Regions from separate parts of the Paenibacillus sp. J14 genome, predicted to be linked through region 2. Evidence: riboswitches for the same ligand, from Rfam matches in the RefSeq annotation. Region 2 holds a riboswitch; the other holds the start of a gene.
The links. Region 2 has a riboswitch for S-adenosylmethionine ahead of metA (homoserine O-acetyltransferase MetA). Riboswitches for the same ligand answer to the same signal wherever they lie in the genome.

Region 1 (10,689 bases), on a different contig from region 2:
CGTTAAACCGGCCGGAGGAGGCGCGGCGCGTATACCAAGCGGCGTTGCTCTTTGCGGGTGTAGCGGGCTTGGTGATGTTCGTGCTGCTGTATGCCTTGGCCCCCTATTACGCGGTAGCTTCCGGCGTTCCGGAATCGGTGGTGGCTATTCGTGCCTTGGCGCCGGCCTTGTTGCTGTTTCCGCTGATCGCCATGATCCGTGGTTATTTACAGGGCCGGAATATTATGATCGCCGGGGGCGTTTCGCAGGTGATCGAGCAGATCGTGCGGGTGGCAACCGGGATTATTTTGGCGTTTGTGTTGTTCCACTGGGGTTACTCGGGCGAAAAGATCGCGGCCGGCGCAACGTTTGGCGCAGTGCTCGGCGGGGTTGCGGCATTGATCGTGATGTTGGTGTACAGCTTGAAGCTGCAACGGAAAGACCAGACCGAGGGACAAGCCAAACCGCGGAGCGTTGCCGGTCGTCTGCCGTTTAAGCGAATTTATGCGGAAATCTTTAAGCTGTCGATTCCGATTGTGTTGACCGCATTGGCGGTACCGGCGGTTAACTTCATCGACAACTCAATCCTGAAGCCGCTGCTGACCGGACAAATCGGCTCTGGACAAGCTACCTACATTCTCGGGATTCTCGGCAACCGGGCGCAAATGATCGCGGGGATTCCGCCGATTCTGGCGATCGCGCTCAGCCAATCGCTGGTACCGATCATTTCCGCCGCATATGCGCGGAAGGATCAGGAGCATTTGCAACGTCAGGTCACCTTGGCGATGCGGGTGGCCGTGCTGAGCGGGATGCCGATCATCCTTGCATTGGGCACGGCGGCCTACTCTGTGAACGGGTTGCTGTTCAGTACCCGGGATGGCAGCAGCATTGTCGCGTTGCTGACGTTCGCAACGATTTTTCAAATTACAATGATGACCAGTAACTCGATTCTGCTTGGGGTAGGTAAAGCCAATTTGTCGATGGTGCATGTGGCGATCGGGATTCTCGTGAAGCTCGCAGCCAGCTATGTGTTTGCGCAGTTTTGGGGGATTTATGGTATCATTGTCGCCACTGGACTCTGTTTCTTCGCCATTACGCTGCTGAACGTTCGAGCAATGAAGCAAATCGTACCGTTCTCTTTGATGGGAAGCCGTTGGGGCGGTTTTCTGGTCACGGTTGTGGTGTTGTCCGGTGTCGGTTATGGCTTAAACCAAGCCGGCATTCAAATGGTGGACCTGATGCCAGCGCGGGTCGCGTTCTTCCTGACCTGCTGCATCGTTGGCGTGGCAGTGGTGGCACTCTATCCGGTGCTGCTCATCCTGTTGCGCGTCGTCCGTAAGGACGAGCTGACCAGCTACCCAGCCCCCCTCCGCAAAATCCTCTCCCCGCTCATGCGTTTACAACGCGGCGGCCGAGACCGCCAGGTGGGCTAACATTAGAAATCATGAAGCAAATTTAAGCGACTAGTGGATGCGCATGTGTCTGCTGGTCGCTTTTTTTTGCACCATTATCCCCTTGGTTCAGGGAAGTAGAAGTGCGGGGGCGCATCAATCAGGTGGATCTGGAGGGGATTAGGTCGTGTCGTGCGTGTCACGTAGGGGTGTGGTTGTATGGTTGTATCCCGCTGGGAGCTATTGCACGATTATCCCTTTCGGTCAGAGAAGGTAGAAGGTAGAGGGTGCGAGGGGAAGCATCGTGTGGTTTGACAGTGGGTGGGCGGCAAGTCGTTGGGGAAAGCTCGATGCTCCAAGGGTGTGCGGCTGGGCGCTTTTGCACCATTATCCCTTTGGTTCAGAGACGTTAGAGGGTTATCCCCTTGGTTCAGGGGGAGTTGGGTGTGAGATGGGTATAAATAAGTAGGTAATTAGCAGGCGCATATAAGGCGCATATAAGGCGGTTAGGTGTTGGTCCTTGTGTTGTGTTGGTTTAATTGCTTCAGTTTAAAATAGCTTTGTCTGATTTAACGGGATAATGGTAAAAAAGAGCTGGCTCGGGAGGTTCCTTGGCGGTAGGAAATTGAGCTCGGAGCTGGAGCAGGTGAAGCACTTCAGCCACACGGTTAGTGAACGCTCCTCTAACATCATCATTTCTCGCAAAAGGATCTAGGATGTTGTTTGGGTACAGTGTAATTTCGTTTGGATTGCTCAGCTGTCTGATTTAACGGGATAATGGTGAAAAAGAGCTGGCAGCGAGGGGTGGTACTCTCGCAGATAGATGGGAGGACGGCGACAGGAGTGGGGTTGACGAACAAGCTCAACCCCGCTCCTGTCATTGCTCCTCCACCGCATCGTGCACAAATGCGGTGGTGAGGATGCCGTTCCTGTGCGAGCGGCTGATGTCGCACAGGAACGGCGCCTTTGGCGCGCTGATGTCGTCCAGCGCGCGGGTGTCCTTGAGCCAATCCTCCCTAGAGATTGGCTCATAGGCGGTGTCGCCCCAAGCGCTGAGCAGCTTGGGGCTGTAGAGACGCTGGCCCGGCGGCAGCGTCTCCTGGGCGAGAAGCTCTGACCCCTGTACCTTGGCGGTCAGAGCTTCTTCTAAATTGGCCGTGAACAGTTCCGGCCAATAATCGGCCCGCGAGCCGCTGTGCGGCACGCTCGCGGCGAAGCGCTCCGCGCCGCTGCGCACGGCGCGGTAGCCCATCAGCATCGCGTACAGGCTCTTGCCTAACGCGATGCGGGCCTGCAGGCTGCCGAAGTCGGAGACGGTGCGCCCCGCGAGGCGGCGCACTTTGCTCCCGGCAGCCCCGTCCCCTTCCGCCGCTTCGCTCAGCGGGAATACGATTTGGTTTAATCCCGCCAAGCTAAACAGGCGGAAATTCAATTTATCCGTGACCTGCTTCTGGAAGTAAGGATGGCGTACCACGCGTTTTTCGATATAATTTTGTTCGTTGATAATGAGTCCGACGGTCAGCAGAGCGCTGCCGCGGTCGATCCAAAACCGCTCCCAAAACGGCCGCATAAAACGCGAAACGTGAAAATACGGGAGCAGGTGGAACCGACTGGCCCCGAGCTCCCGGCTTTTCATATACAGTCTGAGCTGCGGATAAGCGTCCTGAAAAATCAGGGCGTTGCACCGCTCCAGAAACCGATACGTGAGCCGCTTCTCTTCCGCATCAATCGCATCGGCCATACGGCTGCTTTGCAGGTCTGTCATGTTCCAGCCGGCGTTCCGCGAAACCATATGCGCGAGGAAGGCCCAATGCAGCTCCGGGCATGCTTGATAGCAGGCGAGATAAGCTGCCGTCCGGCTGATATTGTTGGCTCCGGCCAGACGGGTTTCCTCCGCGATCGCTTCGGCCAACTGCAAATCCTCAGCGCTGTAATCTTCTCCTGCTGATGCGGAACGAGCGGCCGCAGAACGCCGCAGCAACTCCTCGATTTCACTGATGACCGTCCGGGCAGCCGCTTCGTTCCAGCCCAAATCCACCGTCTCTTTCCGCAATTCAGAGGAATCGGAAAGCACGGCGGTTTTATTTTTGAACATCGTTGAGATTGCGGCGGGCAGGCTGGACATCCATCTTTTCAGGTTGACGGCCTTCCCGTTCCCGGTGTCTTGGCGGTGGTCTTCCATGGATTCCGCCTCCCTTCTACCTTGGATCGAGCGTCCGAATATTTGGCGGCCGGCTAGGCATAATACTATCCAGTATGTCCAAAAAGATTGACTTCCACTCCCGCTTTTGGTTGACTAGAAGTATCCTGATGAAAGGAAGGATCATTCATGAAAAAAATTACATCCCCCGCGGAATTTCAAGTCAGCATTCAATCCAGCAACCTGATCGTAGCGGTCTTCAAAGCCGACTGGTGCTCGGATTGTAAATTTATAGATCCATTTATGCCTGAAGTTGAGGCGAAATACGAAGGTCGACTGACGTTGATTGAAGTCGACGTTGACCAAGTCGGCGATGTCAGCCAGGAGCAAAACATTCTTGGGATCCCCAGCTTTGTCGCCTATACCGATGGCCGTGAGCTGGTTCGATTCGTGAACAAGCTTCGCAAATCCCGTGAGGAAATTGAGGATTTCCTGAACAAGGCGTTGGATGTGTATCATACGCTCCATGACACGCCGGAGACTCGGGATACGTTATAATCTACAATCAGACGGATGCCATTATATTCATCACACCGCCGCAGGGACTTCCCCTTGCGGCGGTGTCTATTTTTCAACATTTTCTATGAAAGTGGTTACTTGATCGGTTATAATGAAAAGGATTAGCGATTAACTTAAAGGTGTGAACCGTTTTGCATACGAAATTTTTAAAATGGCTCAGTTATGCCTCTTGTTTTGTAATGTTTCTGGCGACTCTTGGGGGCAGTGTAGTGACCAAAACGGAATCCGGTCTTGGCTGCGGCAATGATTGGCCGCTTTGCCATGGGAAGTTTGTCCCTGCACATACGCTCGCTTCCATGATTGAATATTCACACCGGGCAGTCAGCGGGGCGGCCGGTTTGTTTTCTTTGGCAGCGTTCATTGCGTTTTGGATGTACCGGAAGAACCGGAAGGATCTCCAGTTGTATTCCTTGATGGCTTTAATTTTTGTCATGGTACAGGCTGTGATGGGGGCGATGGCAGTCATATACCCTACGTCGTCCGCCGTTATGGCGCTGCACTTCGGGTTCTCGTTGATCGCTTTTGCCAGCTCGATCATGCTCGTTCTCGGCATCCGCGAGGAAGAACGCGGACAAGCTGACCGCAACGCAGGGCGTCGTTCGCAAGACCCTGTGCGTCCATCTGGATCGGGAGCCCGCGTGTCCAAAGCGTTCCGCAATTTGACTTGGTTTGCGACGGCTTACACATACATTGTCGTTTACCTCGGTGCGTATGTCAGCCATACGGACTCGGCGGGTGGCTGCAGCGGTTGGCCGTTATGTAACGGGCAGCTTCTTCCCGGTTTATCCGGCGGGGAAGGGATCGCCTTTATTCACCGGGTTGCGGCTGCTCTGTTGCTGGTCGTGATCGCCACGGTGGGCCATTTTGCCTACCGCAAGCATCCCGAACTGCCGGGCATCCGTAAGCTGGGCGTTGCCGCCACGGTGCTGGTAATCATTCAAGTGCTGACCGGGGCAACCATCGCGCTGACGATCAACAACTACCAGATTTATCTTTTCGCTTCGCTGGCGCATATCATCGTGCTAGCCTCCTTGTTTGGGGTTCTATGTTATTTAAGCGTCCGAGCTTGGCAGTTGAGCCGGACCGCCAAGGAGGTACAGGCTGCACCGGCTGATAAAGCCGTTTAACCTGCGCTTCATGGCGTCAGGTTTCGGCGACAACTTCCGCGATTGCGCCGGGATTGTCATGAATCTGTAGAATGACTGGGCATCCCGAGGGGGATGAGGTAAGGTATACTTTTGTCTATAGTGTAAAGTTACGCAACGACCGGGCGCTGACCCGGTCTTTTAGGAGGATCAGGAGATGAGCTACAAGAATCTGCGTCAATGGATCGATGCACTGCAAAAAGAAAACGACCTGGCAATCATCGATGTGCCGGTTGATCCTTACCTGGAGTTAGCCGAAATTCACCGGCGGGTCATCGATGACGGCGGCCCGGCTCTGCTGTTTACCAATGTCAAAGGTACGCCTTTTCCCGTGGCAACAAATCTGTTCGGAACCCCTCGCCGGGTGGAGATGGCCTTTGGCCCGCGACCAGAACAGCTTGCTAACCAATTGGTTGACGCGATACATAAACTGCTGCCGCCGACACCTAAAGCGATTTGGAATGAGCGCGGACTGATCCGCGACGTTTTGAAGGTTGGCATGAGAACGGTATCCAAAAAAGACGCCCCGATTCTTGACGTCTGCCGAACGGAAGCGCCGCTGAAAGACCTGCCGAAGGTGACCAGCTGGCAGAAGGACGGCGGTCCGTTTATTACGTTGCCGCTGGTGTATACGGAAAATCCGTTGCAACCGAAAGAAAACAATCTGGGAATGTACCGGATCCAATTGTATGATGATCAAACCACCGGCGTGCACTGGCAAATCCAAAAAGGCGGCGGGTTCCATTACCATGAGGCGGAGAAACGCGGCGAACCGTTGCCGGTATCCGTGTTCCTGGGCGGACCTCCAGCGATGATTGCCTCGGCGATTTCACCGGTGCCTGAGCATCTATCCGAGCTGTTGGTTGCTTCCTTCATTCTTGGTGAGAAGCTGCCGATGGCCGAAAACCCGCTGGGCGGTCACCGCATTCCGGCCGAATCGGAATTTGCCATCTTTGGGCTGGTGCCTCCGCATGAGCGTCGACTGGAAGGGCCTTTTGGCGATCACTTTGGCTATTATTCCTTGCAGCATGAATTCCCTGTGCTGCATGTTGGCCATATGTGGCATCGGAAGGATGCCATCTACCCGGCAACCATCGTTGGTAAACCGCGTCAGGAGGATTATTATCTGGGCGATTTCCTGCAAAAGCTGCTGTCGCCGGCCTTCCCGATCGTCATGCCGAATGTGCGCTCGCTTTGGACGTATGCGGAGAGCGGATTCCATGCCTTGAGCTCGGCGGTTGTTCGGGAGAGCTATTCCCGTGAAGCGCTGGTGTCCGCCTTCCGGATTCTTGGGGAAGGTCAACTTTCACTGACCAAATTCCTGATGTTGACGGACAAGCTGATCGATCTCGCCGATTTCCGTCTGCTGCTGAAGACGGTTCTGGAACGATTTGATCCACGCACGGATTTGTTTATTCTAAACAACACTTCGCATGATACGCTGGACTACACCGGCCATAAGCTGAATCACGGCAGTAAGGCGATTCTGATCGGCGTAGGCGAGCCGATGCGCGAGCTGCCTCGGGCGTACGAGGAAGGCGAAATCGCGGAAATCGATTCGATCCAAGTATTTCATGACGGATGTCTTGTCGTTTCTGGTGCATCCTATGAGGACGAGCCGGAACTGGCCGAGCGTCTGCTGGGTCGTCTTCGCGAACGCGGGACCGCTTGGCCGCTGGTGGTGCTGGTGGATAACGCCGAAGCCGCGGCTCATGATCAAACGGCGTTCCTGTGGACGGTGTTTACGCGGTTTAATCCGGCCAGCGACATCTACGCGGCTTCCGAGGTGCGCCAGCATCATCTGTCCTACAGTTTGCCGCTCGTTATTGATGCCCGCATGAAGCCAGGGTACCCGGATGAGCTGTTCCCGCAAGAGGATATCGTGTCCTTGGTGGATCAGCGTTGGAAATCCTACTTTCTGTGAAATGAGGAATGCCTATGCTGCGAAGCTTGCTTGGGGAGCCGCCTCGCCAAAATGAGGGGCGGCTGGCCGATACGATCAGCGCGATGACGCAGACCGTGAGGCTGCTGCAGAAGGAAATCAAGGAGCATCAAGACCCTACGCATGATTTCCGCAAGCTGGAGATTTGGGTGCACGGATTGATCTCTTCGTTGGATGAGCTCGAACAATGCTTATATGCCGCTACCTTTTTTCGCCAAAAGGTACATACCGAATTTGTTGAAGACATGGACCCGATGGAACGGGCGGATTATGCGAGATATGTGTATTTTTACAAGGATGGGTTCATTCGCGTGTTCTCGGCGCTGGACAAGCTTGGGACGGTGCTTAATGAACTGTTTGAGTTGAACACGTCGAAGGTGAAGTCGCGATTCTCCTATTTTACGGTGTTGCGCCAATTTACGACGCTGAAGATTCACACTGAACTGGGGAGCCGGTTGAACGCGATTAAAGAGACGTACCGGGAAGCGTTAGGCGTGTTGCGGCGCCGGAGAAATACGGAAATTCACTACATGAACTCGGAGATGAAGGACGACTTGTGGCAACGGCATCAGGCGTTGTTTGGCAAGGTCGCCCTGGAAGACCTGGATCAGCATATCCGGGATCTGGAGCAAGGATACCAAATGGTATGTGACACCTATTTCACGGTATTTGACTACATCAATCATAGATGGAAAAAAATTACGGCGATCTAATCCGATCGCCATTCTTATTTTTCCTCTTTACAAAACGAACAAAACTCATTATACTCATCAATAGTTTTACATGACAGGTTAACATTGATGTAATTTCACAAACGACTCTTTTAATTTCATATTTTATTTCTTATCGAGAGAGGCGGAGGGAAAGGCCCGATGAAGCCCAGCAACCGATTCGCCCGTGAATGATGCGCGGAATGAAGCGCACTCATCACGGCCGAATGTCATGGTGCTAATTCCTTCAAAACCGATGTGATTTACTCGGTTTTGGCAGATGAGAAGGCATTGTCTTTACGTAAAGAGAGCCCTTTGAATCTGTTAGGGCTCTTTTTGTTATATTTCCGCATGTTAGGAACAGGAGGTTAGCCGATTGATTGAACTGAAGGGCATTACGAAAATCTATCGCACCAAAAAAACGGCAACCCCCGCACTGTCCGGATTAAATCTGAGCGTTCGCAAAGGGGAAATCTTCGGTGTCATCGGTCATTCCGGTGCTGGCAAGAGTACGTTGATCCGGTGCATCAATTTGCTGGAGCGCCCGACCGAAGGCGAGGTTTGGGTCGGCGGGGTGGAGCTGACGAAGCTTGGCAAACGTGAGCTGCAGCAACAGCGCCGCAAAATCGGCATGATTTTTCAACATTTTAATCTGCTGTCCTCGGCTACCGTCTATGATAACATCGCATTTCCGCTGACGCTGATCGGAACGCCGAAGGCGGCCATTGCGGAGAAGGTCAATGAGCTGCTGGCTCTCGTCGGCTTGGAGGAGCACCGTGACAAGTATCCGGCGCAGCTGTCCGGCGGTCAGAAGCAACGTGTTGGTATCGCCCGGGCCTTGGCCAGCGAACCGGATGTGCTGCTGTGCGACGAGGCCACCTCGGCACTGGATCCGCAGACGACGGATTCCATCCTGAAGCTGCTGCTGGACATCAACAAGCGGTTCCAGCTAACGATTCTGCTGATTACGCACGAGATGCATGTCATCCAAAGCATCTGCGACCGTGTAGCGGTTATTCACCGAGGCGGTATCGTAGAGGAGGGGCCGGTGACGGAGGTGTTCCTGAAGCCGAAGCATCCGGTAACCCGGGAGTTTATTCATCGGGAGTCCGGGGATGAAGGCTTGAAGCTGGCGACTTCGGTTCCGCATCCAGAGTGGTCGAAGCTGGTGAAAATCACGTTCTTAGGAGCGAAAACCTACGAATCGGTCTTGTCCCAAGTTGTTCGGGAAACGGGCGTCAACTTCGCCATCCTGCAAGGCACGATTTCAGCGATTAAGGATATCCCGTACGGTCAACTGACCGTATCGTTTGAAGGTGAAGATGACCGGGTGGAGCGCACGCTGTCGCTCCTGCGGGAACGTGACCTTGACGTGGAGGTGATCGAATAATGGCTGGATTGGATCTCGGAACCATCGATTGGGCGGAGATGGGAACGGCGACACTAGATACGCTGAAGATGATGGGGTTTGCAACCTTGTTTACGTTCTTGATCGGGCTTCCGCTCGGGGTGTTGTTGTTCACCTTCTCACGTTCTCAATCCTTGGTATTAGGTTGGGTTTACCGGATCATTTCGCTCATTGTTAACATCCTTCGCTCGGTTCCGTTCATTATATTGATCGTTGCGTTGATTCCAGTCACGCGGGCGATCATGGGCGTATCGACCGGTGTGGAAGGGACAATTCCGCCGCTGGTGATCGGGGCGGCCCCGTTCTTTGCCCGCTTGGTAGAAACGGCGCTGCGCGAGGTGGATCGCGGAGTGATTGAAGCATCCCAAGCCATGGGCGCTTCCTCATTCCAGATCATCCGCAAGGTGCTGCTGCCAGAATCGCTGCCCGGCCTCATCGCAGGCATGACGATTACCGTAGTCACGTTGGTATCCTATACCGCCATGTCAGGCATGGTCGGCGGCGGTGGTCTCGGCGACCTGGCGATCCGCTACGGGTATTACCGGTACGAGACAGGAATCATGATCGTTTCGGTGATTTTTATGGTCATTCTGGTGCAGGTGCTGCAAATGCTGGGTGACCGCTTGGTGATTTATTTTACGCGGAAATAAGGAAACTTAAATATATAACACCATCCTTATTCAAAAAAACATTTTTAAGGGGGAGAACCTGCAATGAAAAAATGGACTTTATCTTTGTTAACGCTCGTATTGGTACTGGTACTGGCTGCTTGCGGGAGCAATAATGCCGCGAATAACGGGGCAGCAGGAAACACGGCAGGTGAAACGTCAGCCGCTGAAGGGAACGCCGCAGATTCGGGGAACCAAACTGCAGCTGAACCAGTGAAGCTGGTTGTAGGTGCTACCGTACCACATGCTGATATCTTGAAATTTATCGCGCCGAAGCTGAAAGAAGAAGGCGTTGAGCTGGAAGTTAAAGAATTCACCGATTATGTGCAACCTAACGTACAACTGTATGAAAAAGAGCTGGACGCAAACTACTTCCAACATCAGCCTTACCTGGATGAGCAAAATAGCCAAAACGGCTTTGACCTCGTACCGGTTGTAGGCGTACACGTTGAACCGTTTGGCGCATACTCCAACAAAATCAAATCCGCTGACGAGCTTGCGGACGGCGCGACGATCGCGATCCCGAACGACCCAACCAACGGCGGCCGCGCACTGCTGTTGCTGCAAAAGCAAGGGTTGATCAAACTGAAGGATGACGCTGGAATCACAGCAACTGCGAAAGACATCGTGGAAAATCCGAAAAACCTGAAGTTCAAAGAAACGGATGCAGCTATGCTGCCTCGTCTGCTGCCAGAAGTAGATCTGGCGCTGATCAATACGAACTTCG
Region 2 (10,689 bases):
GAAATCTATTCGACGTTAACGAACTTTGAACTTTTGAAGTGTGAAGGAGATCCGCTTTGCGGGTCTCCTTTTTGCGGTTCCAGCAGTTGCATGACCAGCCGAGCTGGGATTTATGGTAAGATGATACGAGAGTATGTCACGGGGAGGAAATGCAAATGTCGATCTATACGCGTTCCGGCGACCAAGGGCAAACCACGGTCATCGGCGGCAGAGTAACAAAAGATGATGCCCAGGTTGAAGCCTACGGTTCGATCGATGAACTGAACAGTTTTGTGGGACAAGCGGTCAGTTTATCGGATGAGGTGACGTTTAGCGATCTTCGTAAGCAACTGCTGGAGATTCAGCAGGAGCTGTTTGATTGCGGTTCCGATCTTGCTTACGTCAAGCTGTCGGAGAGCCGCTACAAGGTGACGCCAAAGCTCGCACAGCGGCTTGAAACCTGGATTGATCGTTATGAAGCGGACAATCCGCCGCTGGAGAAATTTATTTTGCCTGGGGGAACCCCGTTGGCTTCGGCCCTGCATGTCTGCCGGACCGTATGCCGGCGCGCCGAACGCCGCGTCGTTACGTTGAGCCAGGTTAAAGAGATTAATGCCGAAGTGCTGATCTATCTGAACCGATTGTCGGATTATTTCTTCGCAGCGGCTCGTATGGTAAATCATCGCCAGCAGGTGGCAGATATTGAATACGTGCGAAGTGGGAAGGTGTTTGGCAAGAAGTGAGTTCTGAATATTATGATCCGATTGAATATCAAGTACCGGCAACGGAGGACGGCTGGACGGTCAAAAGCGTGCTCCAGCGCCGAATGGGCATCTCCCGCAAGCTGCTGTCGCGGATTAAGCTGACCGAGCGCGGGGTGATGCTGAACGGGGAGCGGGTCTATATCAGCGTCCCGGTGAAGGCCGGAGATACGGTGAGCGTCTCGCTGGAGAAGGAAACCTCCACCGATATTCTGCCAGAGCCAATCCCGTTTGAGATCGTCTACGAGGATGAAGCGCTGCTGATTGTGAATAAGGCGGCGGGATTGATCGTGCATCCGACGCACGGTCACTACACAGGGACGCTGGCTAACGGCGTTGTGTATTATTGGCAGGAGAAGGGGGAGAAGTTCCGCTTCCGTCCTGTGCACCGGCTGGACCAGGAGACGAGCGGCCTCATCGCCATCGCTAAAAATGCCTACGTGCACCAGCATATTTCCGAGCAGCTGATTGCCGGTGAGGTGACCAAGAAGTATACGGCGCTGGTGCATGGTTGCCCGGCGGTGCCGGAAGGAACGATCACCGGTCCGATCGACCGTGACCCTGCCGAACCCCACCGCCGGATCATCACCCCGTCGGGCTATCCCGCGCTGACCGATTATAAGGTCACGGAAGCCTATGGCGACGGGGCTCGGGTTGAGCTGCGTCTCGGTACAGGACGAACGCATCAGATCCGCGTGCACATGACGTCGATCGGCCACCCGCTGATCGGCGACAAGTTCTACGGTATGCCGGGACTGGAACAGTTGCCGGCACCTGCGCGCGAACGAATCGCCCGCTTGGATGCGGCGATCGGGCGGCAGGCGCTCCATGCCTCCGAGCTGGGCTTCCGCCATCCGCTCACCGGCGAAGCACTGACTTTTAGATCAGAGCTTCCGGAGGATATGCGCAAGCTGGAGGAGTTGCTGCGTGGGGCGAGTTTTCGTGAAAGTGGTAAGGAGGAATAGAGAACATGAGCAAACTGAAGGTTTATCATTATCCGCAATGCGGGACATGCCGCAATGCAATTAAATCGTTGCAGGCCAAAGGGCATGAATTAGAGCTGCATCATATCAAGGAAACGCCGCCGAGTGCTGCTGAACTGGATAAGCTGGTAGAACTCAGCGGGCTGGAACTGAAGAAGTTTTTTAATACGAGCGGTGAGGTTTATAAATCAATGGGCTTAAAGGATAAGCTGGCAGAGATGTCCCGGGAGGAGCAGCTTCAATTGCTGTCCTCGAACGGTATGCTGATCAAGCGCCCGATCGTGACGGATGGCAAAACGGTAACTGTCGGTTACAAGGAAGAAGCCTACGAGCAGGCTTGGGGTAAATCAAATTAACGAGAAGGGTGGCTTGGGTGAATCGTGGATTTAGTGCAAAGGAGTGAAAAAACCATTCTGCTGGTGGACGGCATGGCGTTAATGTTCCGCGCCTATTACGCGTCAGCGGCAACCGGGTATATCCGGCGGACGAAAGCGGGTGTTCCGACCAATGCGGTGTACGGGTTTATGCGTTATTTTTGGGACGCGGTGCAGAAGTTTGGTCCGACGCATATCGCCTGTTGTTGGGATTTAGGCAGCAAGACGTTCCGGACGGAACAGTTTGCCGAGTACAAAGGCAATCGTGCGGACGCGCCGGAGGATCTGATCCCGCAATTCTCCATGATCCGCGAGGTGATGGACAGCTTAGGGATTCCGAACATCAGCTCACCAGGGTATGAGGCGGACGATTGCATCGGAACGTTGGCAGCGCGTTTTGGACAAGAGATGGATGTGCTGGTGCTGACGGGGGATCACGATATGCTGCAGCTGGTTAGCGAGCGAACGAGCGTGATCATTATGAAAAAAGGGCACGGTAACTACATGGTGTATACGCCGGAGACCTTGATGGAAGAGAAGCAACTAAAACCCGAACAGATCGTTGATCTGAAGGGATTGATGGGGGATACGAGCGATAACTATCCGGGCGTGCGCGGTATTGGCGAGAAAACGGCTCTGAAGCTCGTGCGAGAACACGGCTCCGTGGAGGGGATCCTGGCCAATCTGGACCAGTTGTCCAAATCGGTCCGTGCCAAAATTGAAGCGGACCTCGACATGCTGCATCTCTCGCGGCAACTGGCCAAGATCCGCTGTGACATTGAGCTGGAATGCGATGCGGAGACTTGTCGGTTCGAGCTGAACCCGGCGCAGGTAGTCTCCAAGTTTGAAGAGCTGGAGATGGCCAGCATCAGTGCCATGTTGGGTGTCGTTTGACGGTCCGCTAGCGAACCCTATTAATCCGTGAAGTACGGTTCACCTAATACCTGATAGAGAAAAGTGCGTAGTTCGATGCCCTCCTCCTCGCTCAGGTTATAAATATGTTCGAGGTACCCTTCCTCCTCCAGGTCGTCGGTGCCAAGAATGGCTGTGCGCCCGTTATGCAGGTCGGTGACCAGCTTCTTCCCATAGAAACGATTGGTTGTGGTGACCGCCAGGTCATAGCGCTTCAGCGATCCGCCGATGAACGTGACGAACCGGGTCGAAGTATTTTCGGTGCTGTCGGACAGGAAATCAAGCTCTTGATGCGGGTCGCTCATTCAGTAATGCCTCCCTTTTTTCGGATTGTCTCTAGTTATTATACTGGAAAACGGAAGACAATGGGAAAATGAATCCGATGCATTGACAGCTTGTCCTGTTATGGTATTATTAGGGATAACAGGTTACGTTTGGAGGAAGCACCTCTTTTGCGATATTCGCAGAAGAGGTGCTTTTTTGTTTTGCGTCCAAAATGAGGAATGGCCTCCTTCGTAGCTTAAAAATTATAGGAGGGACAGGTTGATGCGGATTGTATTTTTGAACAGTCTGGAGAAGAAGGACGGCGGGGCCATAATTCAAGGGGCCCAGGTGTGGATTGGAGAAGAGGACGGGATTTGGCGGATGGGCTGGAATGAGGTGACCGCGGATGACGAGCAGGAGGACCTTTGGTATGAAGGGGCTTCATGGTCGGAGATGCTACATGTTTACCGCCATCGATTGGCCGCCAAGCTCGGCGAAGGGTTTCGCCCCATCATGGAAGGCATCTGGGACGAGAAGGAAACGTTAACCGGACGGGGGATGGCGGCGCAGAAGCTGTTCTGTTATAGCGAGTTAAACAGCAATGAACCGGTATACAACGAGTTGACGGCTTGGCGTCGGAGAAAGGCTTCGTCTGAGCGCAAGGCGCCTTATTTAATCGCCAGCAATCGGTTGCTGCGTATGATCAGCGTATTCCTGCCGCAGACGGTGGAGGAACTGTTGCAACTGCCAGGTGTTGGGGAGAACAAGGCTGGCGAATACGGCGCTGAGTTGTTGGAAATCACCCGGACGGCCGAGCGGAAGCGCGGGTTCCCGCTGGATTGGGTCGACCAAGAAATCGATGACGAGGTGTTCCGTTCCTGGTTGTATAAGCAGAAGGAAGTAAAATATCGGGCGGAAATGGAGAAATTTAACGTCCGTCGCGCAGCGCTTGAAGCCTTGGCTGCAGGGGAGAAGGTCGAAGATATTTGCACCCGAGCGGGCATTGAGCGGCGAGATGCGGTGGAGCTGCTGGAGAGCTTGGAGAAGGAGGGCTACAACACCGATGACTTGGTGAGCGCTGAACTCGAGGCCATGCCCGAAGAAGAACAGCAGGCCGTATGGCAAGCTTACGAAGAACTGGGGGACACGCTCCTGAAGCCGGTGCTGCAAAAGGTGTACGGTCCCGAAGCCAGTGAAGGCGGCAATGGCAACCTGGATACGCTGTACGAGCGACTGCGCCTGATCCGCATCCGGTACCGCCGCCAGCGCGAGAGCGCCCGGCATGCGGGGTGAAGCGCAAAAGTTGCTTGACCTGCTAGAGTGGTAATGACGAATGATAGAGTGGTGTGGGGAGTATGAGTGATAAGTAGGCTTAGGGAGTATTAGACGAGTGGAAGTGTAATCAGTAGTTAGTGATAAGTGAATTAAGGCCAGTGTGGTAAAGTGTCGCAAGTGCGGTGACTGAGTTAGGTTAGCTAGTGAGATGTGATGGAAGTAAAGTTAGGCAAGTAAGAGTAAGTAAGTGTGAGTAAGTGTGAGTAAGTGTGAGTAAGTAGAGTATGTGAGATCAGTGAATCTAGTGAGGGTGATATGGTAAAGTGCCAAAGGTGTGGTGGTTGATGTGGTGACTGATATGGTTGAGTTAAGTTAGACTAACTATAGTAAGTGCAGCAGTTGAACTGCGGTTGGCGTTACTTGAATTGTGGACAGTCGAAGGACTATTCCCTACCGGCCGTGTGAACTGCAATAGTGCAGTTCATTTCGGGGAATTTTGGGAAAAGTAGCCCATTTATCGAAAATAGACTGCACTTTTGCAGTTAAGAGCTGAATTTTGGGCGTTTTACAGCAAAATAACTGCACTTTTGCAGTTCGCGCACAACACAACTCACTTAGCACTCGCTGAATTCGATCAGCTTCGCAGACTCGTACGCACGTCCATCGCATACTCTGGCGCAAGTCCGTCACAGACCCAGGCGCACCGCAAGACGAGAGTCATGCCCCCATCTCACCCCAGGCCGGACGGGCTTCCTAACATTCGTCCCGCGAATCTAATCCCCTTCCATGGCTGAAGATGATTTCGCCCGCTTCGCGAGATCAACTGGCTAACGTCCCAACCCAAAAGGCCAACGCGGACGCTAGCCCGTGTTGGCCTTACTGTTTATATCCAATCTCTCTTCCGGAAGATGAAGTACATCCCTAAACCAAGCACGCCCATAATGCCAAGGACGATAAAATAGCCGTATCGCGAATGCAGCTCCGGCATATTGTCGAAGTTCATCCCGTAGATCCCGGTGATCAGTGTCAGCGGGATGAAAATCGTCGTAATCGCGGTGAACACGCGCATGATTTCGTTGGCGCGGTTGGCGATGGCGGCCTGGTAGGCCTCGCGTAAGTTGCCGACGAGCTCGCGGAACGTGTCGAAGTTCTCGGAGATCTTCACGGCGTTTTCGTAGATGTCGCTGAAGTATTTTTGCAGCTGGTCGTCGATTAGACGAAGGTCTTTCTTGTTCAAAATATTGATGACTTCCTTCTGCGGCCCCAGCACTTTCTTCAGCCACAAAATTTCACTTCGCAGCCCGATGATTTCGTTCAGGTGCGAACGTTTGGTATGCATCAGAATGTCTTCTTCCAGCTTCTCGATCTTCACTTCGATCCGGTCGCCGACGGTGAAGTAGTTATCAACCACCAGGTCGACCAGCAGGTACAGGAATCGGTCGGGCTCGCTGACCTCCTGCTCCCACAGGATCGGCTTCACCGCACGAAGTTCGTTGATCTTCTGTTTAGTAACTGTAATGATATAATGCCGTCCCAAGAAAATGTTCAATGCACGCAGGAAAATTTCCTCGTCATCATACCGAATGCTATTTACAACGATGAAATAGTGGTTGTCGTAGGTTTCAATCTTTGGCCGTTGCTCTTCTTCGCTTAAGCAGTCCTCCACAGCCAGATCGTGCAGCGAAAATAAAGGCTGCAGCAGGGCAAGGTCATCCACCCCCGCGTCGATCCAATAGAAGCCTTCTTCCGGAGGGGTGGTTGTTAATTCCACGTCCTCAACGGGGGTAAATACGCCGGCTAGAACATGACGGATTTTCATAAGCTCTCACTCCCTTTCCCCGGGCCTGAAGGCCTGGGATGCTCTTGTTGCAGCATAGGAAAGGGACCAACCGCGGGTTCGCCCGGCAACGATCAAAAAGGCGTTTATGCAAACACCGGGAAACGAAAGTGCCCTCTACGTTCCGCAGGCACCCAGCGGGTCGGTATCCTATGCAATTGTTTGACCTGGGTATTCCTCTGCGGACTCGGGTCGCCTTCCATTCTCGGTTTCACCTCGCTATAATCAGGTTACATGTTGATGCGTCAAACCCTAGGCCCGTCTGGGCCCAAAGGCACTTGTCTAGTATAACGCCAGCGAATGAAATGTTTCAACCCAAAAGTATACTATGTGCACGGGAGCCAAGCGGTCCATGAATACCGTGTGATTTTTCTCGCAGAGTTCTTGACGGAATGCCATCCGATACTTTAAAGTGAATGTCAGGGAGTACGGGCAACGGCCCAGACCCCGATCCTAACTAAATACAGCGAAATCTTATCAAGAGCAGGTGGAGGGACTAGCCCGATGATACCCGGCAACCGGCGATGACAACCATCGCAGCGGTGCTAATTCTTGCAGAACCGTCCGTATCGAATACGGGGCGGCTTCTGAGAGATGAGAGAGGCGCATACCGAATACGTAATGACCTTTCTCCCCGTGAGAGAGGTCATTTTTGTATACACGGCCCCTCGAAACGGATGTTGAGTTGAGAATGACGCTACGATTAAAGGAGTGAAACCACATGCCGATTAAAGTCCCGGATCATTTACCGGCCAAGGACGTGTTGACCAACGAGAATATTTTTGTCATGGATGAAAGCCGTGCCTATCATCAGGACATCCGCCCGCTGCGGATCGCGATTCTGAACCTGATGCCTACCAAGGAAACGACGGAGACCCAAATCCTGCGTTTGCTGGGGAACACGCCGCTTCAGGTGGAGATCGTTCTGCTTCATCCGAGCACGCATACCTCAAAAAATACGTCCGCAGAGCATCTGGAGATGTTCTACAAAACGTTTGGCGATATTCGCAATCGCCGCTTTGACGGCATGATCGTGACAGGGGCACCGGTCGAGCAATTGGATTTTGAAGAAGTGAACTACTGGGAAGAGTTGAAGGAAATCTTCGAGTGGTCCAAAACCCATGTCACTTCGACCATGCACATCTGTTGGGCCTCTCAGGCCGGATTGTATTACCACTATGGCGTTCGTAAGGTTCCCCTGGCGAAAAAATGCTTTGGGGTCTTCTCCCACACAGTCAACGATCCGAAGGTGAAGCTGCTGCGCGGATTTGATGAAGTATTCCAAGTCCCGCACTCCCGTCATACGGACGTGGAACGTTCGGACATTGAGCGGGTGCCGGAGCTGCAGATTCTAGCGGAATCGGAGGAAGCCGGCATTTACTTGGTCGCCACCCGTGACGGGAAGCAGATCTTCGTAACCGGGCATTCCGAATACGATCCGGATTCGTTGAAATGGGAGTATGACCGGGATATCGCGAAAGGCATGGACATCGATCTGCCGGTGAACTATTTCCCGAATAACGATCCGACACGCGCCCCGCGTTCTTCGTGGCGGGCCCATGCAAACTTATTATTTTCCAATTGGTTAAACTACTATGTGTATCAAGAAACGCCGTACGATATCGATCAAACGGCCGACTTTGTATATGAGATCTAAAAGTGGAGGGATTGCAGGTGGGGGAGAGAAACAAGGAATGGCGCATCGAGAGTAGATTGGCACAAATCGGATCGGTCGAAGAGCCGGTCACAGGCGCGGTGAATTATCCGATATATCAAGCCACGGCGTTTCGGCATCCGCGCCTGGGGCAAAGCACGGGCTTCGATTATATCCGTACGAAAAGCCCTACCCGCAAAGTGCTGGAAGATGCAGCGGCGGCTCTGGAATCCGGCGATGCCGGGTTTGCCTGTAGCTCCGGGATGGCCGCGTTGCAGACGGTATTTACGTTATTTTCGCAAGGCGACCATCTCATCGTATCGCTGGACCTTTACGGAGGCACGTATCGCTTGCTAGAGCGGATTATGTCCAAATTTGGCGTAACCGCATCTTATGTGGATACCAACGATTTGGATGCCCTTGAACGTGTACGTCAAGAGAACACGAAGGCCGTTATTATTGAAACGCCAACCAATCCGCTGATGATGATTACTGATCTTGAAGCGGTATCGACATGGGCGCGGTCCCACGGCCTGCTCACGATCGTGGACAATACGCTCATGACGCCGTATTTCCAGCGGCCGATTGAGCTTGGTGCTGACATTGTAGTTCACAGTGCAACCAAATATTTAGGCGGCCATAACGATGTCTTGGCCGGCCTGATCATTACCAAAGGCGAAGAGCTGTCCCAGGAGATGGCGATTCTGCACAACTCGATAGGCGCGGTGCTCAGCCCGTCCGATTCGTATCAGCTGATGCGCGGCATGAAGACGCTGGCGCTGCGGATGGAGCGGCACGAGAGCAACGCGCTGGCAATCGCCAAATTCCTACAGACCCATCCTCAAGTAGCCGAGGTGTTCCACCCGGGCTTGGAGGATCACCCAGGGTATGCGACGCAACGGAAGCAGTCGAGCGGCAACACGGGGATCTTCTCCTTCAAAGTCACGGATGCTCGGTACGTTGAACCGGTGTTACGCAATCTCAATCTGATTGCATTTGCCGAAAGCCTTGGCGGCGTCGAATCGCTGATGACCTATCCTGCGGTGCAGACCCATGCCGACATTCCGGAGGAAATCCGCAATGCGGTAGGCGTGGATGATCGGTTGCTGCGGTTCTCCGTGGGCATCGAGCATGTCGAGGATTTGATTGCGGACCTGAGTCATGCACTGGAAGCGGCACGGCAGGAAGTTGAAGGGGGACAAGGCGTATGAGCGGGCAGGAGAAACGGGACAACAAATTTGAAACGAAACTGATTCACTTCGGCAGTGAGGTGGACGAGGCTACCGGCGCATCCAGCGTACCGATTTATCAGGCGTCCACGTTCCATCATCACGATATTTTTAATCCGCCGCAGCACGACTACAGTCGTTCCGGGAATCCGACTCGGCAGGCGCTGGAGGATTACATTGCCGTATTGGAAGGCGGGGTCCAGGGCTTCGCGTTTGCCAGCGGGATGGCCGCGATTTCCACCACGCTGATGCTGCTCTCGGCTGGCGATCATCTTATCGTGACCGAAGATGTGTACGGGGGGACATATCGGCTGCTGTCCAATATTTTGACCCGGATGAACATTGAAACGACCTTCGTAGATATGACCCAGCCGGAACTGGTGAAGGCGGCTCTGAAACCTAACACGAAAGCTGTCTATATGGAAACGCCGTCCAATCCTACGTTAAAAATCACCGATATCGCGAAAATCTCCGCGTGGGCGCGGGAACATGGGTTGCTTAGCATCGTGGATAATACGTTTATGACGCCGTACTACCAGCGTCCGATTGAGCTGGGGACCGATATCGTGCTGCACAGCGCAACGAAATTCCTCGGCGGACACAGTGACGTGTTGGCCGGTCTGGCGGTAGCTCGGACGGAAGAAATAGCCCGTCAGCTGAAATATGTGCAGAACGGGCTTGGTACCGTCCTCGGCGCGCAGGATTCCTGGCTGCTGATGCGTGGCATGAAGACGTTGGGAGCGCGGATGGCGCACAGCGAAGTGAGCGCGCGTAAGCTGGCCGACTGGCTGAGTCGGCGGAGCGACATCGAAGCCGTGTACTATCCAGGCCTGCCGAATCACCCCGGCCGCGAGGTTCAGGAGAAGCAATCCACCGGGTATGGTGCGGTGGTCTCCTTCGACGTTGGGTCGGGCGAGCGGGCCAAGAAGCTGCTGAATCAAGTGAAGCTGCCGCTCGTTGCGGTCAGCCTGGGTGCCGTCGAGAGTATTCTCTCCTACCCGGCGATGATGTCGCATGCTTCGATGCCGCCGGAGGTTCGCGCCGAGCGGGGCATTACCGACGGGCTGCTGCGTTTCTCCGTCGGACTGGAGGACATCGACGATTTGCTCGCCGATTTGGATCAGGCGCTTGCCAACAGCTGAATAGGCTCGTGAACGAATTAAAAGGCCGCATTATGCGGCCTTTCTCGCTTTTTTCTATGAAGTGCCCTTGCTCCTTTGGCGTCTGTGCCGTGATTGGGTGCTGTTTTTCCTGGGCGGACTGTGTTACGATTGAATTAACATTTTAAATTTTCAGGTATCGCCTGGGATTCATTTATTTGTTCTAAGGAGGCAGTGAAATGACTGCAATCGACGATATATTAAACAAAGCGCTGCAGGGCGGACGCCTGGATTTGGAGGATACGATCCAATTGTTCGAAT

Region 1: another riboswitch for S-adenosylmethionine. It lies ahead of M891_RS0118265 (methionine ABC transporter ATP-binding protein); the one in region 2 lies ahead of metA (homoserine O-acetyltransferase MetA).

Annotation. Positions count from the first base shown of each region.
Region 1 covers NZ_JADQ01000056.1:18,376-29,064, forward strand. The annotation lists gene M891_RS0118235 (putative polysaccharide biosynthesis protein) at 1-1,412, shown strand, start outside; gene M891_RS0118240 (DUF2515 family protein) at 2,248-3,552, opposite strand; gene M891_RS0118245 (thioredoxin family protein) at 3,700-4,068, shown strand; gene M891_RS0118250 (COX15/CtaA family protein) at 4,221-5,216, shown strand; gene M891_RS0118255 (UbiD family decarboxylase) at 5,392-7,158, shown strand; gene M891_RS0118260 (Cthe_2314 family HEPN domain-containing protein) at 7,173-7,889, shown strand; SAM riboswitch class I at 8,017-8,173, shown strand; gene M891_RS0118265 (methionine ABC transporter ATP-binding protein) at 8,263-9,276, shown strand; gene M891_RS0118270 (methionine ABC transporter permease) at 9,276-9,944, shown strand; gene M891_RS0118275 (MetQ/NlpA family ABC transporter substrate-binding protein) at 10,008-10,689, shown strand, end outside.
Region 2 covers NZ_JADQ01000012.1:18,286-28,974, forward strand. The annotation lists gene M891_RS0106075 (aspartyl-phosphate phosphatase Spo0E family protein) at 1-19, shown strand, start outside; gene M891_RS0106080 (cob(I)yrinic acid a,c-diamide adenosyltransferase) at 156-722, shown strand; gene M891_RS0106085 (RluA family pseudouridine synthase) at 719-1,705, shown strand; gene M891_RS0106090 (arsenate reductase family protein) at 1,711-2,079, shown strand; gene M891_RS0106095 (5'-3' exonuclease) at 2,152-2,991, shown strand; gene M891_RS0106100 (DUF3055 domain-containing protein) at 3,012-3,314, opposite strand; gene M891_RS0106105 (HRDC domain-containing protein) at 3,556-4,566, shown strand; gene corA (magnesium/cobalt transporter CorA) at 5,432-6,367, opposite strand; SAM riboswitch class I at 6,857-6,986, shown strand; gene metA (homoserine O-acetyltransferase MetA) at 7,107-8,042, shown strand; gene M891_RS0106120 (aminotransferase class I/II-fold pyridoxal phosphate-dependent enzyme) at 8,060-9,250, shown strand; gene M891_RS0106125 (trans-sulfuration enzyme family protein) at 9,247-10,410, shown strand; gene mqnC (cyclic dehypoxanthinyl futalosine synthase) at 10,608-10,689, shown strand, end outside.